Regions from separate parts of the Actinophytocola sediminis genome, predicted to be linked through region 1. Evidence: riboswitches for the same ligand, from Rfam matches in the RefSeq annotation. Region 1 holds a riboswitch; each other region holds the start of a gene.
The links. Region 1 has a riboswitch for cobalamin ahead of ACYVIP_RS26160 (homocysteine S-methyltransferase family protein). Riboswitches for the same ligand answer to the same signal wherever they lie in the genome.
Positions count from the first base shown of each region.

Region 2: linked by a shared signal. The riboswitch ahead of metE (5-methyltetrahydropteroyltriglutamate--homocysteine S-methyltransferase) and the one ahead of ACYVIP_RS26160 (homocysteine S-methyltransferase family protein) in region 1 are both predicted to bind cobalamin.
Region 3: linked by a shared signal. The riboswitch ahead of ACYVIP_RS27545 (FecCD family ABC transporter permease) and the one ahead of ACYVIP_RS26160 (homocysteine S-methyltransferase family protein) in region 1 are both predicted to bind cobalamin.
Region 4: linked by a shared signal. The riboswitch ahead of ACYVIP_RS11615 (ribonucleoside-diphosphate reductase subunit alpha) and the one ahead of ACYVIP_RS26160 (homocysteine S-methyltransferase family protein) in region 1 are both predicted to bind cobalamin.

Region 1 covers NZ_BAAGXS010000043.1:99,060-104,441, forward strand. Annotated here, with positions in the region: gene cobN (cobaltochelatase subunit CobN) at 1-1,067, shown strand, start outside; gene cobF (precorrin-6A synthase (deacetylating)) at 1,064-1,813, shown strand; cobalamin riboswitch at 1,843-2,032, shown strand; gene ACYVIP_RS26160 (homocysteine S-methyltransferase family protein) at 2,058-3,104, shown strand; gene ACYVIP_RS26165 (LLM class flavin-dependent oxidoreductase) at 3,167-4,207, shown strand; gene ACYVIP_RS26170 (TetR/AcrR family transcriptional regulator) at 4,213-4,764, opposite strand; gene ACYVIP_RS26175 (ABC transporter ATP-binding protein) at 4,829-5,382, shown strand, end outside.
Region 2 covers NZ_BAAGXS010000018.1:288,940-294,321, forward strand. Annotated here, with positions in the region: gene ACYVIP_RS11685 (TetR/AcrR family transcriptional regulator) at 1-574, shown strand, start outside; gene ACYVIP_RS11690 (SigE family RNA polymerase sigma factor) at 643-1,164, shown strand; gene ACYVIP_RS11695 (hypothetical protein) at 1,169-2,161, shown strand; gene ACYVIP_RS11700 (TetR/AcrR family transcriptional regulator) at 2,177-2,767, opposite strand; gene ACYVIP_RS11705 (nuclear transport factor 2 family protein) at 2,858-3,271, shown strand; cobalamin riboswitch at 3,289-3,499, shown strand; gene metE (5-methyltetrahydropteroyltriglutamate--homocysteine S-methyltransferase) at 3,591-5,382, shown strand, end outside.
Region 3 covers NZ_BAAGXS010000049.1:45,799-51,180, forward strand. Annotated here, with positions in the region: gene ACYVIP_RS27540 (ABC transporter ATP-binding protein) at 1-437, opposite strand, end outside; gene ACYVIP_RS27545 (FecCD family ABC transporter permease) at 434-1,507, opposite strand; cobalamin riboswitch at 1,550-1,727, opposite strand; gene ACYVIP_RS27550 (hypothetical protein) at 1,986-2,813, shown strand; gene ACYVIP_RS27555 (SAM-dependent methyltransferase) at 2,810-3,607, shown strand; gene ACYVIP_RS27560 (opine metallophore biosynthesis dehydrogenase) at 3,616-4,935, shown strand; gene ACYVIP_RS27565 (MFS transporter) at 4,932-5,382, shown strand, end outside.
Region 4 covers NZ_BAAGXS010000018.1:275,982-281,363, forward strand. Annotated here, with positions in the region: gene ACYVIP_RS11610 (ribonucleotide-diphosphate reductase subunit beta) at 1-989, opposite strand, end outside; gene ACYVIP_RS11615 (ribonucleoside-diphosphate reductase subunit alpha) at 980-3,325, opposite strand; cobalamin riboswitch at 3,462-3,696, opposite strand; gene ACYVIP_RS11620 (hypothetical protein) at 3,747-5,024, opposite strand; gene ACYVIP_RS11625 (SAV_915 family protein) at 5,214-5,382, shown strand, end outside.

The DNA.
Region 1 (5,382 bases):
CCAAGTCGGTCGGCCTGTCGGTGTGGGGCACCTCGGCCATGCGCACCTCCGGCGACGACATCGCCGAAGTCCTTGCCCTGCTTGGTGTCCGGCCGGTCTGGGACGAGGCCTCCCGGCGGGTGCGGGAGCTGGCGGTGCTGCCATTGGCCGAGTTGGGCCGACCGCGGATCGACGTGACCGTGCGGGTCTCCGGCTTCTTCCGCGACGCCTTCCCGCACGTGGTCGGCATGCTCGACGACGCGGTCCGGCTGGTCGCCGCGCTGGACGAACCGGCCGAGCAGAACTTCGTCCGCGCCCACGTGCACGCCGACCTCGCCGAGCACGGCGACGAACGCCGGGCCACCGCGCGGATCTTCGGCTCGGCCCCCGGCTCCTACGGCGCCGGCATCCTGCAGGCCGTCGAGTCCGGCACCTGGCGCGACGACGCCGACCTGGCCGAGGTCTACACCGCCTGGGGCGGCTTCGCCTACGGCCGGGGGCTCGACGGCCGGCCGGCGGCCGAGGACATGCGCGCGAACTACCGCCGCATCCAGGTCGCCGCGAAGAACATCGACACCCGCGAGCACGACATCGCCGACTCCGACGACTACTTCCAGTACCACGGCGGCATGATCGCCACGGTCCGGGCGTTGACCGGCGCCGACCCGAAGGCCTACGTCGGCGACTCCACGTCCCCCGACGCGGTGCGCACCCGCACGCTGCAGGAGGAGACCAACCGCGTCTTCCGCTCCCGGGTGGTGAACCCGCGCTGGATCGGCGCGATGCAACGGCACGGCTACAAGGGCGCCTTCGAGCTGGCCGCGACCGTGGACTACCTGTTCGGCTTCGACGCGACCACCGGTGTCGTGCACGACTGGATGTACGAGCGGCTGGCCCGCGAGTACGTCCTGGACCAGACCAACCAGGAGTTCATGCGCCAGGCCAACCCGTGGGCGCTGCGCGGCATCGTGGAGCGACTGCACGAGGCGGCCGACCGCGGGCTGTGGGCCGAGCCCGACCCGGAGGTGCTGGCCCAGCTGCAGGCGGTCTACCTGTCGGTCGAGGGAGACCTCGAGGACGGCGCGTGAGCCGACGGGTGGTGCTCATCGGCGTCGGCCCCGGCGGTCCCGACCAGCTCACCGTCGAGGCGGTCCTGGCGATGAACGAGGTCGACTTCTTCGTGGTGACCGAGAAACAGCGCCCGGACGGCGACCCGCTGGCCGCCGCCAGAACAGCGCTGCTTGGCCGCCACGTGCGCGGCGACCCGACGATCGTGGTCGTCGAGGACGCCGAGCGGGACCGCACGGCGGCGGACTACGCACACGCGGTCGCCGACTGGCACGCGGCCCGCGCCGCCCGCTACGCCGCCGCGCTGGCCGACCACGACGGCGACGCGGGCTTCCTCGTCTGGGGCGACCCGGCCCTCTACGACTCGACGATCCGCGTGCTGGCCCGCGTCGCCGACACCGTCGGCGCCCGGCTGGAGGTCGTGCCGGGCGTGTCGAGCCTGTCCGCGCTCGCCGCCCGCCACCGCATCGTGCCGCACGGCATCGGCGAACCGCTGCACATCACCACCGGCCGCCGTCTTGTCGAGGCGATCCGGCAGCGACAGCCCAACATCGCGGTCCTGCTCAGCCGCTCGTTGGAGGAACTACGCGCCGTCGACCCGGCCGGCTGGCACATCTGGTGGGGCGCCAATCTCGGCACCCCGAGCGAACGACTCGCCGCCGGCCAACTCGCCGATGTCCTGCCCGCGATAACAACCGCCCGCACCGCCGCGAAACACGAGGCCGGCTGGCTACTGGACATCTATCTGCTCCGGCACGAGAAGTGACTGCACCGGTTCCATAATATGAAACAATTGACCATCCTGTGGCAGGTGGATAGCGTGTTCGACGCGCGGCAGAAAACGGGAAGTCTGGTGTGAATCCAGCGCGGTCCTCGCCACTGTGACCGGATAGCGAACCTCATGACGCCACTGGGACATGTCCTGGGAAGGCGAGGAAAGCCGACATCCGGAAGTCAGGAGACCGTCTGCGGCGCGCACGTAGCCGATCCACGAGCGATGGAGCCGCACAATGTCGACCAACGACCTGACCGAACGCCTCAATGCCGGCCCGGTGATCTGCGCCGAGGGATTTCTTTTCGAGCTGGAGAGACGGGGTTATCTCACCGCCGGGGAGTTCGTGCCCGAGGTGGCGCTGGAACACCCCGACGCGCTGCGCGCCCTGCATGTCGACTTCCAACGAGCCGGCTCCGATGTGGTGGAGGCATTCACCTACAACGGGCATCGGGAGAAGATGCGGGTCATCGGCAAGGAGGATCTGCTCGAGCCGCTGAACCGCGCGGCACTGGGGATCGCCCGCGAGGTCGCCGACGCGCGACCCGGGGACCTGATGGCGGGCAACATCTCCAACACGAACGTGTGGGACCCGGCGGACACCGGCCGGCAGGCCGAGGTGCGTGCCATGTTCGAGGAGATGGTTGGCTGGGCCGTTGACGGCGGCGCCGACCTGATCATCGGCGAGACGTTCTACTACGCGGGCGAGGCGTTGGCGGCGCTGGAGGTGGCGGCGTCGACCGGCCTGCCGGTGGTGCTCACCATCGCGCCGATGGCACTGAACGAACTGGCCGACGGCGTCGGGATCGTGGAGACCTGCCAGCGACTCGAGCAGGCAGGCGCGGACGTCGTCGGCATGAACTGCTTCCGCGGGCCGGACACGATGTTGCCGTGGCTCAAGGAGATCCGGGCGGCGGTGTCCTGTCACGTCGGTGCCTTGCCCGTGCCGTACCGGACCACCGTCGAGGAGCCGACGTTCTTCAACCTGACCGACGACCGGGCACGCGTCCCCTCCCCGCACGGTCGCACGTTCCCCACCGCGCTCGATCCGCTGTCCGCCAACAGGTACGAGCTGGGCGCCTTCGCGACCGAGGCGCACGACCTGGACGTCAACTACCTCGGCGTGTGTTGCGGCGCGTCCCCGATGCTGGTCCGTCAGGTGGCGGAGGCGGTCGGCCGCACGACCGAGGCGAGCCGGTTCTCGGAGCGGATGAGCAACCACTTCATGTACGGCGACGACGAGCGGCTGCCGGACCACATCGTGGCTCTCGGCGATCGCGCGTGACCTTCCGGTAGTCACCGGCGGGGAGCCACACTGGGCTGGTCGACTGTTCTGGGAGGAGAATCATGCGGTTCAGTTTCGTGCTGTTGCCTGATTACCCGCTCGACGACACGATCGAGTCCATCAAGCTCGCCGACGAACTCGGGTTCTACGCCTGCTATGCGGCGGACGAGACCTGGCACAAGGATCTCTGGCTGTTGTTCGCCGCGGCGGCGGACAAGACGACCAACATCCGGTTCGGTCCGAGCGTGTCCGCGGTGACGTTGCGGGAGCCGTCGTTGATCGCCCAGGCGACCGCCACCCTCGACGAGCTCACCGGGGGCCGCGCCGAATGTGTGCTCGGGTCGGGGAACTTCGGGCTGCTCGCGCAGTACGGCATCGACTGGGCGCGGACGAAACCGTTGTCCCGCCTCAAGGAGGCGCACACCGTGGTGCGCACCCTGCTCGACGAGGGGGCGATCAGCCACGATGGCGAGTTCTACCGCTATGACGGGCTGTTCACCTTCGCCCGGCCGGTCCAGCGGCACGTTCCGGTCAAGCTGGGCGCGATGCGCGGCCCGAAGTCGTTCCAGGCGGCGGGGGAGCTGACCGACGGCGTGCACCATGCGCTGAGCTACACCAGGCGCGCCTACGAGTACATGGTGGAGAACGTGCGGATCGGCGCCGAGCGCGCCGGCCGCGACGTGTCGTCGTTGGACCTCGGCGCGTGGGTCGTGTTCGCCACGGGCGAGGACTCGCGGGCGGCCAAGGACGCCGCCAGGGCGATGGTCGGCCTGTACGCGTCGTCGATGCCGGCCGAGCAGTTGGCGCGCAACGACGTGGATCCCGCGTCGCTGACCGAGATCATCGCCGCGGTGGGGGAGGGCCGGGTGGACCGTGCGTTCGAGCTCACCCCGCCGGAGCTGGCCGACAAGCTGTCCGTGGCCGGCACCCCGGAGGAGTGCCTGGCCAAGATCAGGACGGAGATCGCCTCGACCGGGGTCAACCACCTGGTCCTCGCCATCACCGACGCCGCGCTGGTCAAGGCGTTCGCCGGCATCGACCTGCCCGGCGTGGCCACCATGCGCGAGCAGTTGCGGCTGGTGCACGACAGGATCATGTGGTGACCTGGTCAGCCGCGGTCGGCGCGGACGATCTCCTCGGCGGTCGGCGCCTCGTCGGCATCGGTCAACCACTGCAGCGCGACGCCGACCAGCAGTGAGTAGTAGTGCGCGCCAACGGCGTGCACCTCCGCCGGGTCCGCGTCCTGGCCGAGGCCACCGAAGGCGTGCGCCAGGGCGACCCGCGCGGTGCGCTGCGCCGAGGCGTTCATCTCGCGGATCTTGTCGTTGTGCTGGAGGACCGCGACCGTCTCGAAGTTGACGAACCACAGCTCGCGGTTCTTCTGGATCGACTCGATGATGCGCTGCCACCTGGCGACCCGCGCCGCCTGTTCCCGCGCTCCCTCGGCGTCCTCGAGCGCGGCGAACAGGTGGCGGCCCCACTCCTCGTTCAGGTCGTAGATCGCCTGCGTGAGCAGCTGGTCCTTCGAGCCGAAGTGGTAGTTGATCGACGCCTGGTTGGCGCCGGACGCCGCGACCAGCTCGCGCACGGTCGTCCGCGCGTAGCCGTTGTGCAGCAGACACTCCCGTGCGGCGGTGAGCAGGTTCTCCCGATGACCCATGACGGGTACCGTATCATGTAAACGTTCGTTTCAAACGAACATACATATCGAGGGGAGTCCTGTCATGAACACCAAGCCAGTCCTGCGGATCCGTGGGCTGACCTGCCAGTACCCGAGCGATGCCGGCCCGGTGCACGCCCTGCGCGGCATCGACCTCGACGTGGGCCGGGGGTCCTTCGTCGCGATCATGGGGCCGTCCGGCTCCGGCAAGACGACCCTGCTGCACTGCGCGGCGGGGCTACAGCGCCCGACCTCGGGGCTGGTCGAGCTGGACGACCGCGACCTCACCCAGGCCGGCCCGGTCGAGCTCGCGCGGCTGCGCCGCCGCCGGGTCGGGTTCGTGTTCCAGTCGTTCAACCTGCTGCCCGCGCTCACCGCGGGAGAGAACGTCGAGCTGCCACTGCGGCTGGACGGGCGGCGCACCGACCCTCGGCGCACCTCGGCCCTGCTGCGGAACGTCGGTCTCGGCCAGCGCGCCGGACACCGGCCGGACCAGCTCTCCGGCGGGCAGCAGCAGCGCGTCGCCGTGGCGCGGGCGCTGATCACCGACCCCGACGTCGTCTTCGCCGACGAGCCGACCGGCGCGCTGGACATCCGCAGCGCCCGCGAGGTGCTCAC
Region 2 (5,382 bases), on a different contig from region 1:
GGCGCACCAGACCCGCGCCGAGATCGCCGACGCCGCGCGCCGGCTGTTCGTCGCCAAGGGCTGGGCGACGACCACCGTGCGCGACGTGGCGCGCGCGGCCGGGGTCTCCGTGCCGACCGTCTACGCGGCCTACCAGAACAAGACCGGGCTGGTCTGGGCGCTGGCCGAGGCCGCGGACCTGTCCGCCGACCTGCCGCGGATGGTCGACGAGCTGGAAGCCACCGCCGACCCCCGGCAGAACCTGGCCGCGATGGCCGGCTACGACCGGCGGGTCTTCGAGCGCGCGGGCGACCTGATCGCCCTGGTGCGCGACGCCGGGCGCACCGAACCCGAACTCGCGGACTTCTACCTCCAGGCCCGGCGCAAGGCCGATGACACCCGGGTGCAGGTGTTCTCCTCCTGGCCGAGCGGCACCCTCCGCGCGGACCTGGACATCCCGACGGCCGTCGACAGCTACGCGGCGCTGTGCAACATCGACGTCTACACCACACTCACCGTCGAGCGGTCCTGGTCGCCCGACCGGGTCGAGCAGTGGTGGAGCGCGGCACTTGCCCGGGAACTGCTGAGCGGGTAGTGAGTGCGGTCACACAACCTGGGGTGCGGTCGTTGGCGTCAACGGGGCGACGGCGAGGGGGTGATCGGGTGCGTGCGACCGAGGAGCAGCGGTTCACCGAGTACGTGACCGCTCGGCTGCCCGCGCTGCGGCGCACCGCCTACCTGCTCTGCGGGGACGAGCACCGGGCCGACGACATCGTCCAGGTGACGATCACCAAGCTGTACACGCACTGGAAGCGGGCCAGCGCCGCGGACAACATGGACGCCTACGTGCGGGCGATGCTGGTGCGGGTGTTCCTCAGCGAGCAGCGGCTCGGCTGGGCCCGCAGGATTCGGCTGACCGGGGCACCGCGGGACACCCCGTCGGTGGCCGCGGACACCGGGCCAGACGTGGAGACCCGGCTGGTGTTGCTGACCGCACTCGGCCGGGTCCCGCCGAAGGCAAGGGCGGTGCTGGTGTTGCGGTTCCTGCTCGACCTGTCGGTCGCCGAGGTGGCCGGTGTGCTCGGGTGCTCGGAAGGGAACGTGAAGAGCCAGACCTCGGCCGGCCTGGCCGCGTTGCGCAGGCTGCTCAACGGACAACTGTCAGCCGTCATGGGAAGGGAGTAGCGGGATGGACCAGACCGAACAGGACGGTGCCCGGCTGCTCAGCCCGTTGCGGGACACCGAACCCGGCACGCCGTCGACGGTCAGCGTGCACCGGGCGATCCACACCGGCGCCCGGCGGCAGCGGACAGGACAGGCGCTCGGCGCGCTGGCCGTCGTCGCGGTCACCGTGTTCGGGGTGCTCACCGGCTCGACCATCCTCAATGGACAACAGAGCGCGCCGCCGGCCACCCCGGTCGGCGAGTTCGAGCCGCTGCGCCAGGAGTTCGGCGTCGGCTCGGCCGGCGGCTTCACCCCGGTCAGCTACGAGACCGGGCGGTACCGGCAGCGGGTGCTGCTCGTGCCGACCGACGGCTCGGCCGGCGACGCCGAGGTGACCATGTACGCCCCCGGCCGGTTGCCCGACCCGCCGGCGGGCGATCCCGCGCCCGAGGTGAACGGGAAGCGGGCACTGTGGACCGGCACCGCGCTCGCCTGGGAGTGGACGGCGAACGCGTGGGCGTTCGCCATGGTCGACTCGCGGGACGTCGCGCACCGGGTCGCCCAGAGCGTCGAGCCGGGCGCCGGCGCGGCGGTGAGGTTGCCGTTCACCGTGCCAGCGCCCGATTCCGGCGATCCGCGCCAGCTGGTCGGCGTGATCAGTCCATTCGGGACATCGAGCGATCCGGCCGAGGGTGGGCTGTTGGTGTTCGGCACGCGTGATCCGGTGAGCGCGGACGACGACGCGGACCGGGTGCTGGTCGGTGTTCGCCGGGACCTCACCCGGGACCTGGTCACCGGTGACCCCGGTGCCGCACCGGTGGCCACCACGCAGCTCGATGGTCGTCCGGCGGCGGTGTCCGACACGGCGGTCACCATCCTGGACACCGGTGGCGGCTATGCGATCGTCGCCGAGTCCACTGTGGTCTCGACCGGGGAGCTGACCGAGCTGGCCTCCTCGGTGCGGCTGGTCGAGAACCCGGCTGACCAGCGGTCGTGGCGCGGCGTGCCGCTGCGCTGATTCCCGCGCACCGCTTCAGGTGGCGCCCAGCGCGCGCAGCACGGTGTCGGTGACCCGGTCGAGATAGTCCGGCTCGACCGGGGCCTGGCGCACCACCAGCCGCCAGTAGATGAGCCCGGCCACCATGTCCTGCGCGGTCTCCAGGTCGGCGTCGGCCGGCAGCTCACCTCGGGCCGCCGCCTGTTCCAGCCGTGTCCTGGCCAGCGCGCGCCGGGGTTCGCCGATGGCGGTCGCGATCGCCTTGGCGAGTTCCGGTGTGCGGGTGGCCTCGGCCACCAGATCGGGGACGATCCGGGAGAACGGCGGCTCGGACAGCCACGCGGCGATGGCGGCCACCGAGGCGCGGAGGTCACCGCGCAGGGTGCCGGTGCTCGCCACGTCCGCCATGGGCACGCTGATCTCGGCGAGCACCGCGAGCACCATCTCCTGTTTGGTGCGCCACCGGCGGTACAGCGCGCTCTTGCCCGCGCCCGCGCGCCTGGCGACCCCTTCCATGGACAACCGCGCGTAGCCCCGCTCGACCAACTCGGCCAGTACGGCGTCGTTGATGGCGGCGGTGATGCCCGGTTGCAGCACGGCCGCCCCGGACGGTGCGCGACGGTTCATGGTGCCGAGTCTAGCGGATGGACAGGACGGTCCCGTCCGTCGTAAAGTGGTCGGGACGATACCGTCCCGTCCATCCTGAGGGAGTCCTGAATGACACCGCGTGAGCTGCTCGACCATGCCCTGGAACTGTTGCTGGCCAAGGATATGTCCGGCTTCGCCGACCTGTGGGCCGCCGAGGGCACCATGGAGTTCCCGTTCGCCCCGCCCGGCTGGCCGACCCGGGTGGACGGTCGGGAGGCGGTCCACGCCTACCTGCGCGACTACACCGACGTCTACGACCTCCAGCGCGTCACGGAGAAGATCGTGCACGAGACCACCGATCCGGCGGTGATCATCCCCGAGATCGAGGTGGCGGGGATGCTGGTGCGCACCGGCGAGCCCTACCGCAACCGCTACATCTGTGTGCTCACCGTGCGGGACGGGCAGATCGTCGGCTACCGGGACTACTGGTCGCCGACCGGCGTGAACGCGGACACCGACTTCATCGGGACACTGTCGGGGTGATCGGGCGATCGGCCTGTAGGCTGGTGGATGCCGACGGTTCGCGCGCGTTCTCTCGAGGATGTGGGCGAGGCAAGAGGGAACCCGGTGTGAGTCCGGGACTGCCCCGCAGCGGTAAGTGGGAACGAAAGCCGTCAACGAAGCACTTGGCGAGAGCCTGGGAAGCGACGGCCGGTAGGCGCGAGACGTGCGCCCACGAGTCCGAAGACCTGCCGCCGGCCCGTGCACCGACCGGTGCGCGGGGTCCGGAGCCTCTCGGGAGGGCCACGGCCGCGACTCGTTCGCGTGCGGTCCCTTCCGAGCTGGTCTTCGTGCCATCGGCATGCTCGCGAGGAGAGAGCTTGTGACCATCGGCACCACTGTGCTCGGCTACCCCAGGATCGGCCCGCGCCGGGAGCTCAAACGCGCCGTCGAACGCTACTGGGCAGGCAGGATCGACGCACCGGAACTCCAGGCGGTGGCCAGGGAGCTGCGCGCCGCGACCTGGACGGAACTGCGCGACGCCGGACTGGACTCCGTCCCGTCCAACACGTTCTCCTGCTACGACCAGGTGCTGGACACCGTCGAGCTGTTCGGCGCGATTCCCAAGCGCTTCCACGATCTCGATCTGTCCACAGTGAACACCTACTTCGCCGCGGCGAGGGGCCGCGACGGCGCCCCCGCGCTGGAGATGACGAAGTGGTTCGACACCAACTACCACTACCTGGTCCCCGAACTCGGCCCGGACACCGCGTTTCGGCTGACCGGCGACAAACCGCTTGCCGAGTACCGCGAAGCGCGCGCGCTGGGCATCGAGACCAGGCCGGTGCTGCTCGGCCCGGTGACGTTCCTCCTGCTGTCCAAATCGGACCATGAGGGCTTCGTCCCGCTCGACCTGCTCAACGATCTCCTGATGGCCTACGGCGACCTGCTCACCCGGTTGCGGGCCGAAGGCGCCCAGTGGGTGCAGCTGGACGAGCCGGCGTTCGCCGCCGACCGGACCCCGGCCGACCTCGCGGCCCTGCGGCGCGCCTACGACCTGCTCGGCGCGCTGCCCGACCGCCCGCGACTGTTGGTCACCGGCTACTACGGCGATCTGGGCCCAGCACTGGAGGTCCTCGCGAACACACCGGTCGAGGCGATCGCCGTCGACCTGGTCGCCGCGCCGGACACCAGTCACGCCACCGTGCCCGCGTTGCGGGACAAGACCCTCGTCGCCGGGGTCGTGGACGGCCGCAACGTGTGGCGCACCGATCCGGCGGCGGCACTGGCCAAGGCCGAGGCCCTGCGCGGCTCGGCCCGCGAGGTCGCGGTCTCGACGTCCTCGACGTTGCTGCACGTCCCCTACGACCTCGACGCCGAGACCGAGCTCGACCCCGATGTACGCGCCCGGCTCGCCTTCGCCCGGCAGAAGGTCTGCGAGGTCGTCGCCATCGGCACCGCGCTCGCCAAGGGCGCCGGCCCGGCGACCGACCACACGCGACAGTCGCCGCCGCGGGACGAGGACGTGCTGGCCAGGGTCGCCGCGCTCACCGACGCGGACCGGACCCGTCCGGCCTATGTGGAGCGTGCGGCCGCGCAGCAGCGCAGGCTGAACCTCCCGCCGTTGGCGACCACCACGATCGGGTCGTTCCCGCAGACCGCGGAGATCCGCCTGGCCAGGGCCGGGTTGCGCACCGATACCCTGGACGAACGTGGCTACCTGCGACAGATGCGCGACGAGATCGCCAAGGTGATCGCGCTGCAGGAGGACATCGGCCTGGACGTGCTGGTGCACGGTGAGCCCGAGCGCAACGACATGGTGCAGTACTTCGCCGAACACCTGGCCGGGGTCGCCTCGACGGAGTCGGGCTGGGTGCAGTCCTACGGCTCCCGGTGCGTGCGCCCGCCGATCATCCACGGTGACGTGTCCCGGCCGAAGCCGATGACCGTGGACTGGATCTCCTACGCGCAAAGCCTTTCGGTGAAACCGGTCAAGGGCATGCTGACCGGCCCGGTGACGATCCTCGCGTGGTCGTTCGTGCGCGACGACCAACCACTGGCCGACACCGCGGTCCAGGTCGCACTGGCGCTGCGCGACGAGGTCGCCGACCTCGAGGCGGCCGGCATCGGCATCATCCAGGTCGACGAGCCGG
Region 3 (5,382 bases), on a different contig from region 1:
CGGCGGCGTTCGCCGCCGGAGAGCTGGTCGCATCGCCGGTCCACCGCGTCGGCCAGACCGACGGCCGCCAGCGCGTCCAGGGTGCTCGCGCGGGCCACCCGCCCCAACGCCCACGGCGGCTGGTGCGGCACGCGGCCCAGCGCGACCAGCTCCCCCACCAGCAGGTCCGCCGGCGGCGTCTCCTCCTGCCCGACATAGGCGATGCGGCGGGCCCGGCTGCGTACCGGGAGCGCGTGCACGTCCTCGCCGTCGACGGTGACCCGGCCCGCCGCCGGTGCCGCCAGCCCGCAGAGCGCGCGAATCAGCGTCGACTTGCCGCTGCCGTTGACCCCCACCAGGGCGATCAGCTCGCCCGGCGGCACCTCGAGATCGACACCGGACACGATGACCCGGCCCGCGATCTCGCACCGCACCCCGTGACAGCGCAGACGCGTCATGCGGCGCCGCCAGCGAAGCTGTAGTGCCTGCGGCCCATCAGGATCAGGAACACCGGAGCGCCCACCAGCCCCGTCACCACGCTCAACGGCATCTCCTGCGGCCGGACCAGCACCCGGGCCACCACATCCACCCACACCAGGAACAGCGCTCCCCCGAGCGCCGCCACCGGCAGCACCGCGGCGTGCCGCGCACCGACGACGAGCCGCGCCAGGTGCGGCACGACCAGGCCGACGAAGCCGATGCCACCTGAGACCGCGACGAGCACCCCGACCAGCACCGAGGTCAGCACGAACAGGCCGATCCGGATTTCGCGTACCGGGACCCCCAGGGCGGCGGCCACGTCCGGACCGGCGGCCAGCGCGTCCAGCCAGGTGTGCACCGCCAGCAGCGCGACGACGGACAGCACAACCGTGATCAGCGCCGGACCGGTGCTCGCCCACGTCGAGCCGGACAGGCTGCCAAGCAGCCAGTGCAGCACCGACCGTGTCGCCTCCGGCTCGTCCCCCAGGAACACCAGGAAGCTGGACACCGACGAGAACGCGGCGGACAGCACGACCCCGGTCAGGACCAGCCGCAACGGCGTCAGCCCACCCTGCGCGAGCGACACGCCGAACACCAGCAGCGACGCCAGCACCGCGCCGACCAGCGCGCCCGCCGACACCGCCCAGATCCCCAGCCCGCCGAACACCCCCGCGACGATGACCAGCGTCGCCCCGACACCCGCACCCGAGGAGACGCCGAGCAGGTACGGATCGGCCAGCGGGTTGCGGACCAGGGTCTGCATCACCGCGCCCGCCAACGCCAGACCCGCCCCCACCACGGCGGCCATCAGCACCCGTGGGGCACGCAGGTCCCACACGATCGCGTCGTACACCGGGTCCTGGCCCGGCGCACCACCCAGCCTGGCCCGCACGGTCTCCCAGACCCCGGTCAGCGGCAACGGCTCCGCGCCGAGGGTCAGGGAGACGACCATGCTGGCGGCCAGACCAGCGAGCAGCACGAGCAGCAGCGGCACGACCGGCATCCGGCGCGGCGGGCCGCTACCGGAGATGGCACGCCTCGGGGACACGCGGACCCGCTCTCGCCAGGGGCCCAGGTCGCGGAGCCCGGTCGGATGACGACCGAGCCAGCAGGTCTTCGGACTCGGGATCGCCCCGGCGGAACGCCTTCCCGGGCCGTTCGGCCCAGTGGCGCGTGTTCCGCCGGTCACCCTCACCGCTGCGCGACAGTTCCGGACTCACACCGGATTCCCTGGCCACATGGGCGCGACTGGCTCAGCGGGACGTTAACACGACCGATCCACAGCGAGGGGCACCAAATGTGTCCCGCGTCACAGATAGGAAGCCTCGGAACTACGAGGCCCTCGTCGCCGACTCATGACCTGGTGTCACCAGTCGGTCACCGTGTGACCCAGCTGGCCTCGTGACCCGGAACACGACGAGATTCGGGGAGGACCTGATGCGCAACGACCTCGCCAGCACGGGGGGCGACGAGGATCGGCGACGCGCGCGCGGCCGGCGCCGGTTCGCCTCCGCACGGAGCGGGCGGTGATCAGCCGCGAGATCGACTTCGTCAAGGCGAGTCCCACCCAGAACATGACCGTCCTGGTGCGGACGGAGCACCCGCAGGAGGAGTACCCGGCCATCGCCAGGCGCGTCATGGCCTACGAGCACGTGCACGCCGAGCAGGTCGGGTTCGTGCGGAAACCGGAGTCGCTGGACGCGGATGCCGGTCTCCACATGGCGGGCGGCGAGTTCTGCGGCAACGCGTGCATGGCGCTGGCGGCGCTGCGCGCGTTCGAGGCGGAGCTGGAGACCGGCGACAGCCTGGACACCGCGCTGGAGGTGTCGGGGACGGCCGACGTCGCCAGGTGCCGGGTCGTGCGGCGGCGGCGGGACTTCGGTTGCCGGCTCACGATGCCGTTGCCGACGGCGGTGGAGGACGGTGCCCGCGCGGGCGAGCTCGGTGCCGGGTCGACCTTCGTGCGCTACGAGAGCTCGCTGTTCGTGGTCATCGAGACCGGGCTGCTCGACCGGGCCACCATGGACCAGGCGCAGGTCCTGGCGCGCCGGCTTGGCGAGACCCGGGACGTGTCCGTCGTCGGGGTTCTGTTGTACACCGCGGCTTCGAACCGCCTCGCCCCGCTGGTCCACGTGCCGTCGGTGGACAGCATGGTCTGGGAGAAGGGCTGCGGGTCCGGTACCGCCTCGCTCGGCGCGTACCTGGCGTGGAAGAACAACACCTCCGTCGCGACGAACGTGGTCCAGCCAGGCGGGTCGATGCGGGTGACGGTGAACTACGAACGTGGCGGTCCGACGGGCATCGAGGTCGAGGGGTCGGTCCGGATCGTGGCGCAGGGACGGGCTTTCCTGTGAGCGGCGCGCCGGAGCTGTTGTCGTTGATGCACAACTATCTGCGGCGCCTCCTGGCGGCGGCCGCGCGGTACGACGGGACGGTGCGCCACAGCGCGGAGCTGGCCAGCGTCGTCGGCGACTACTCCGGTTTCGTGACCGACCGGCGCCATCACCAGGCATGGCACGCCCTCGTGCGCGCGGGCACGGACGAGTTCACGAACCTGGTCGAGGACCTGCGAGCGCGGTCCGCCCGCTGCGCGGCGATCATGGAGAAGTACCGCGCCCGCCAGCTCCTGCTCGGCCATGCCGGGACCACGGGCTACTTCGAGAACGTCGAGTCCTGCATCGAGGAGGAGTTCGGGACCTTCGAACTGTCCCCGGACGCCAGGGTGCTGCTCGTCGGCGCTGGCTCGTTTCCGATGACCCCGCTGTACATCGCCAGGCGGACCGGCGCCGGCGTGGTCGGCGTCGACATCGATCCCGAGGCCGTCGAGTTGGGCAGGCAGGTCGTGGCGCGGCTGGGGAGCGACGACCTGGACATCAGGCTGGAGCACACACCGGTGGTGGACCTGGCCTTCACCGGGGAGGCGTCGCACGTCATCTTCAGTTCGACCGGCGCGGTCAAGTACGACCTGCTCGACCGGATCCACTCGTCGACCCGCGACGACGTCGTCGTGGCCGTCCGCTACGGCGACGACCTGAAGTCCCTCTTCAACTACCCCATGCGGGAGGTCGACCGGCGGAAATGGGCGCTGGCCGAGAACGTGCCGCGGCCCGAGCAGGTCTTCGACATCGCGCTCTACCGGAAGGTGTGAGTACGGCTGTGGGTGGAACGGGGCGAGGAACGCACGACGTCGACCGGGTGCTGATCGCGGGCACCGGTCCGGCCGCCGTGCAGCTGGCGGTCGCGTTGACCAACCGGCTCGGTTGCGTGGTGGGGATCGCGGGACGGGAGTCCGTCCGAGCGGACGCGTTCTTCTCCGGACTGCGGGACAGCCACGGGCGCATCCGGGTGGACGTCCAGAGTGCCAAGGACCGCGCCGCCGAGGGCGAATGCGTGGTCGACGACCTGTTCCGGGGATACCGGTCGGTCACCGGCAGGTGGCACACCCTGGTCCTGGCGGTGACCGCGGACGCGTACACGCAGGTCGTGCGCCAGCTCGAGCACCGGGTTCTCGAGCAGGTCAGGTGTGTGGTGCTGGTGTCGCCGACCGTCGGCTCGAGCGGTCTGGTCCGGCGCCTGCTCCTCGGCCACGGCGTGGACGCGGAGGTGATCAGCCTCTCCAGCTATCTTGGCGCCACCCGTTGGCGGGACGGGGGTCCGTCCCCGCGCGTGGTCACCGCGGCGGTCAAGAAGCGGCTGTACGTCGGTTCCAGCCGCGGCCGGTCGGACAACCTGGACGCGCTGTGCGAACTCCACCGCAGGCTCGGCGTCGCCACGCCGGTCATGGCCGGGCCGATGGCGGCCGAGACCAGGAACATCTCCCTGTACGTGCACCCCGCGCTGTTCATGAACGACATCACGCTGGACGCCGTGTTCGCCGAGTCCGGCCCGGTCAAGTACGTCTACAAGCTGGTGCCAGAGGGGCCCATCACGCCCGCGCTGATCAGCGAGCTGGTGAGCCAGTGGAAGGAGCTGACGAGCATGGTCGGCAGGCTGGGCATCCCGGGCGTGAACCTGCTGCGGTTCATGGTGGAGGACAGCTACCCGGTACGCGAGGAAAGCGTCGCCCGCCGGGACATCGAACGGTTCGAGCGGCTGCCGACCATCCATCAGGAATACCTGGTGTACGTCCGGTACGCCTCGCTGCTGGTCGACCCGTTCTCCGAGCCGGACGCCGACGGCAGGTACTTCGACTTCTCGGCCGTGCCCATCCGCCGGGCCTTCGTCGACCGCGCGGGACGGTGGGACGTGCCGAGAATGCCGAACGAGGACTACTACCGGACGAAGATCATCCAAGGGGTCGGGCGGCATCTGGGAGTGCCGTGCCCCACGATCGACAGGTTCATCGCCCGCTACGAGCGCGCGCTGGACGAGGCGGCCATGGCGCGCGCGGGCACCCCGGTGTCGGCCGCCTTCTCGGTGCGGGACTTCCGCGCGGACCTCGAGCTGATCCGCGGCGACCTGGCGACGGCCCGATGACCACGGCGGACCGTGCGGGTTCGCCGACCACCGCCGGCGTGCCCTCGGTCGAACAGCTCAGCGACTGGCGCATCTCGCGCGCGGTGCTGCCGACCCTGATCGCGTCGGTGGTCGGGCTGATGCCCTTCACCGTGTACAGCACCTACCTCGTGGCGATCACCGACGACGCCGGGGAGAGCACCGCGGTGGTGGGTGCGCTGCGCGGCCTCGGCGGCATCGGTGCCGTGGTGGTCGGGATCCTCGTCGCGCCACTGATCGGACGGATTCCCCCCGGCAGGGTCGCCGCCTGGTCGCTGCTGCTGCTGGCCGCGGCGGCACTGGTCGGGACCGTCGCCTGGCTGCCAGCGCTCGCCGCGTTCTGTCTGCTCATCGGCGTGTCCAACGCCGTGCTCTACCCCGCCCTGACGACCGCCGCGGCCGACCGGTTCGGCACCGGCCCGGCCGCGG
Region 4 (5,382 bases), on a different contig from region 1:
ACCTGGTAGGCCGACACCCGGCGTTCGAAGAAGTTCGACAGTTCCTGGACGTCCTGTAGTTCCATGAACGCGAACGGGTTCTTCGACCCGTACTCCGGTTCCAGGCCCAGCGCGGCCAGCCGCCGGTCGGCGACATGCTCGAGGTACGCGCGCATGTCGGCGATGGTGAGCCCGGCGACACCGCCGGTGAGCAGGTCCCCGGCGAACTGGACCTCGGCGTCGACGGCCTCGCGCAGCATCTGGCGCACCCGCGCGTGCAGGTCGTCGTCGAACAGGTCCGGTTCCTCGCGGCGCACGGTGTCGACCACGTCGAACGCGAAGGTCATGTGCATGGACTCGTCGCGGAACACCCAGTTGGTGCCCGACGCCAGGCCGTTGAGCAGACCCCGGGAGCGCAGGAAGTAGACGTAGGCGAAGGCGCCGTAGAAGAACAGGCCCTCGATGCACGCCGCGAAGCAGATCAGGTTGAGCAGGAACGCCCGCCGGTCGTCCTTGGTCTCCAGCCGGTTCAGGTGCTCGATCGAGTCGATCCACTTGAAACAGAACTCGGCCTTGGCCCGGATGGAGGGAATGTTGTCCACCGCGGCGAAGGCGGCCACCCGTTCCTGCTCGTCGGGCAGGTAGGTGTCGAGCAGCGTCAGGTAGAACTGGACGTGCACGGCCTCCTCGAACAGTTGCCTGGACAGGTACAGCCGCGCCTCCGGCGCGTTGACGTGTTCGTACAGGTTCAGCACCAGGTTGTTGGCGACGATGGTGTCGCCGGTGGCGAAGAACGCGACCAGCCGGTTGACCAGATGCCGTTCGGCGGCGGTGAGCTTGTTCAGGTCGGCGAGGTCGGAGTGCAGGTCGACCTCCTCGACCGTCCAGGTGTTCCTGATCGCGTCCCGGAAGCGTTCGTAGAACAGCGGGTAGCGCATCGGGCGCAGGGTCAGGTCCATGCCGGGGTCGAGCAGGGCCTGGCTGGTGTTCTCGGCGGTGGTCACTGGCATGCCTCACAGGTTTCTGGGTTCTCGATCGAGCAGGCGGCGGCGGTGGTGACAGTCGCCTGCTGGATGCGGGTCGCCGGCCGCGACCTCAGGTAGTAGGTGGTCTTCAGCCCGGACTTCCAGGCGTGGCGGTACATTGAGGACAGTTTGCCGATCGTCGGCGAGGCCACGAACAGGTTCAGCGACTGGCTCTGGTCGACGTAGGGGCCTCTGGCGGCGGCGAGGTCGATCAGCGCGCGCTGGGGCAGCTCCCACGCGGTGCGGAACAGTTCCCTTGACTCGGCGGGCAGCGCGCTCAGGCCCTGCACCGAGCCGTCCGCACGCTTGATCCGGTCCCGGGTGTCCTCGGTCCACAGCCCGTGTTTCCTCAGCTCCGCCACCAGATAGGAGTTGATCTGAAGGAACTCGCCGGACAGCGTCTCCCGTTTGAACACATTGGACACCTGCGGCTCGATGCACTCGAAGCAGCCGGCGATCGACGCGATGGTGGCCGTCGGCGCGATGGCGATCAGCAACGAGTTCCGCAGCCCGGTTTCGGCGATCCGGTCCCGCAGCGCCGCCCAGCGTTCGGTCTGGGTCGGGACGACGCCCCACAGGTCGGGTTGCAGACTGCCCTGCTCGGCCCGGGTCTGCTCGTAGGCGGGGTGCGGTCCCTCGGCGGCGGCCAGCTCGGCGGAGGTCTCCAGCGCGGTCAGGTAGATGTCCTCGGCCAGCCGGGTGGACAGCTCCTTGGCCTCGGGCGAGTCGAAGGCCAGGCGCAGCCGGAAGAACACGTCCTGCAGGCCCATCACGCCCAGCCCGACGGGCCGCCAGCGCGGGTTGCCCCGGGCGGCCTGCTCGGTGGGGTAGTAGTTGATGTCGATGACCCGGTCGAGGAAGGTGACCGCGGTGAACACGGTCTCCCGCAGCCGGTCCCAGTCGATCTCCGTGCCGGTCAGGTGCGCGCCGAGGTTGATCGAGCCGAGGTTGCACACCGCGGTCTCCTCGTCGGCGGTGACCTCGAGGATCTCGGTGCACAGGTTGGAAAGGTGGATGACGTTGCCGGCGTCGGCGGTCTGGTTGGACGTGCGGTTCGCGGTGTCCTTGAACGTCATCCAGCCGTTGCCGGTCTGGGCGAGCGTGCGCATCATCTTCGCGTACAGGTCCCGCGCCTTCACCGTGCGCACCGCGCGGCCGGCCCGCTCGGCGGCCCGGTAGGTCTCGTCGAAGGCCGGACCCCACAGGTCGGGCAGCTCCGGCAGTTCGTCCGGGTCGAACAGTGACCAGTCGGCGTCGGCCTCCACCCGGCGCATGAACTCGTCGGGGATCCAGTTGGCGATGTTGAGGTTGTGCGTGCGGCGCGCGTCCTCGCCGGTGTTGTCCCGCAGTTCCAGGAACTCCTCGATGTCCGGGTGCCAGGTCTCGAGGTACACGCAGGCCGCGCCCTTGCGCCGCCCGCCCTGGTTGACCGCGGCGACCGAGGCGTCCAGCGTGCGCAGCCAGGGCACGATGCCGTTGGAATGCCCGTTGGTGCCCCGGATCAGCACGCCCCGCGAGCGCACCCTGGACCACTGCACGCCGATGCCGCCGGCGAACTTCGACAGTCGCGCGATCTGCCCGTAACGCTCGTAGATCGACTCCAGCTCGTCGCGCGGCGAGTCCAGCAGATAGCAGGATGACAGCTGGGTGTGGCTGGTGCCGGAGTTGAACAGCGTCGGTGAGCTGGGCAGATACGCCAGTGAGGACATCAGCCGGTAGAACCGGATCGCCTCGGCCGGCGTGTCCGACAGTCCACATGCGACACGTAGCAGCCAGTACTGCGGGCGCTCGATGACCGCGCGGCTGTTGGGGTGGCGCAACAGATAGCGGTCGTGGACCGTGCGCAGCCCGAAGTACTCGAACCGCAGATCGCCGTCGTGGTCGACCGCGTCGTCCAGCTTGCGCGCGTGGGTGGTGACGAAGCTCGCCGTCTGGTCGCCGATCAGCCCGTGCTCGTGGCCGAGCGCGATGGCCTGGCTGAACGAGTGGATGCCGTTGCCGCGGACCTCCTTGTCGACGAAGGTCGCCAGCAGGCGCGCCGCGAGCCGGGAGTAGGCGGGCTCCTCGGCCACCAGCTCGGCCGCGGTCTGGATCGAGAGGCGGTCCAGCTCGACGGTGGTCGCGCCGTCGTACAGGCCGCTGACGGTCTTCGTCGCGACCCGCATTGGGTCCACATTGGACAGACCGGTGGCGCAGCGCTCGACGGCGCGCACGATCTTGGTGAGGTCGACGTGCTCGACCTCGCCGCCGCGTTTGCGTACCCGCATCGTCGGCCGTTCGGTGTCGTCGGCTTCCCGCATGCCGACCTGGCTTGTCGTCACAGCTCTCTCCTCGTGAGCTCGATCCGACCGGTTCCAGTCCGAAGTGGACACGCGAGGACCCATGGCGGTGCCCGTGAACGGCACCGCCGATGTCCGCACGCCCTCCCTCGGGGCCTGGAGACCGCGCCCACCCGCGGCGCGGGCAGGCGAGCTGGCAGGTCTTCGGACTCGCGGGCAGCCGAACCCGGGCGCGTCGACGCGCCAGGAGTCGGTGGTCTACTGGCCGTCGCTTCCCGGACTCGCGTCCAGTGCTTCGTGACGGCGGTCGTTCCCGTTCACCGCTGCGGGGCAGTCCCGGACTCGCACCGGGTTCCCTCTTGCGACGGACGCCCCATGGCGTGGACGTCCGAACCAGCTCGCTGAGCACAATACATGGAGTCCGCGACTCTTCCGGCACCCATATGTTGTGTCGGCGTGTCGGTCACGTGCCGACGACGGTGATCGCCCGTGCGCTGGCGTCGAGGTCGTGCCAGGTGTTCGCCGACCACTCCGAGATCGCGCCGTCGGTGCCCAGCCGGTACACCCGGTCGGCGCCGACCGCGACGTCAGCCGCGCCGTCGCCGATGCGCCGCCAGTCGTTCGGGCTGTCCCGGTAGACGCGCACCCCGCCGTCGTCGTCCATCGCGACCAGACCGGCGCCGCCCACCCGGATCGTCTTCGCGGCGCCGCCGATCCGGCGCCACCGCCCGTCGACCTGGTCCCATTCCTGCACTTCCGTGCGGCCCGCGGTCAGCCGGTACAGCGTCTCCCCGCCGACGACCAGGGTGTCCCGCGGATCCAGGGTGTCGGTGACCCAGGTCCAGTTCTCGGGAGTGCCCTCGTAGCGGAACAGGTCCGTGCCGCTCGGGCTGGAGGCGAAGATGCCGGCCGGGCCCGCGTACAGGTGCCTGGCCTGTCCGCCGACCAGCAGCCAGGACTTGTCCTGCGGCACCCACGCCCAGACCGCGGCCCGGTCCGGCGCGAGCCGGAGCAACTGGTCCTGCCCGACCACCAGCTCCGCCGGGCGTTCACCGGTATAGGACCAGTTGCCCGGCGAGTGGTACTGCGCGATGTGCCCGACACCGGGCGAGATGGCCCACAGCCCGGCGCCGCCGCCGTGCACCGACGCGGCGTGGGCGCCGATCGTCGTCCACCGCCGCGTCGCCGGGTCCCAGGACCGCACCGCGTCACCGGTCGGCGTCAGCGCCACCAACTGGGTCGCGATGTGCGGGACGGGGGCGGGGGTCGTTGGCCGCGGACCGTTCCCCGGGGTCGCCACCAGCAATGTCGCCGCCACGGCCACCGCGGCCGCGGCCGCGTGCGACAGCCACAGCCTCGACCGGCGGGTGGGCGCCGGTTCGGCCTCCGGTGGGAGTTCGGGCACCGCGACGGGGTCGGCCGCCGGCTGCGCCGCGGCCGCCTGCTCGTGCAGCGTGCGCGCCCGCGTCAGCCGTAGCTCGCGGCCGGCCTGGTCGCGGGTGCGGTCGCGCACCACCTGCTCCAGCAGATGCAGCGGGATCAGCTGTGCGCCGGAGCGGTACATGCTCCACGCCGTGCGCCCGCCCATGTAGCGCACCGCGAGTTGGCGCACCGTGTGGTCCTTGGTGAGGTCCCGGAGGAACACCGCGAGCTCGTTGGCCTGCCTCGACGTGCCCCTGAGATCGCCCTGGGGGCGGCCAGGGCTTCTCGCCGACTGGTTCACCAGCGCTCTGTCGTTCACGGACAAACTCCTTGGCCCGGCCCTGCTTCGCGGATTCGACGCCGGCCGCCGAGGACGGGTTCCGGTTGTCCGCGGACAACTGGTTGTCCGTCCGCGCAGCCGTACTGAGCTGGGATTTCGCCTGATCTCCGTGGACCGGCGGTGTTCGCAGGACCCACCATCGGCGGCATACCAACACATGGAGGCGACATGAGGGAACTCTCCACCGGGGTGATCGACGGCCGGCTGCTCGGCTGGGACGGCGACGACTCCACGACCAGCCAGGTCTTCGTGCCGGGCACGGCCACCGACACCGAGATCGCGTTCGAGTTGCGGCGCACGGAGGACGACCGGCTCGCGCTGCCGGTCTACCGAACGA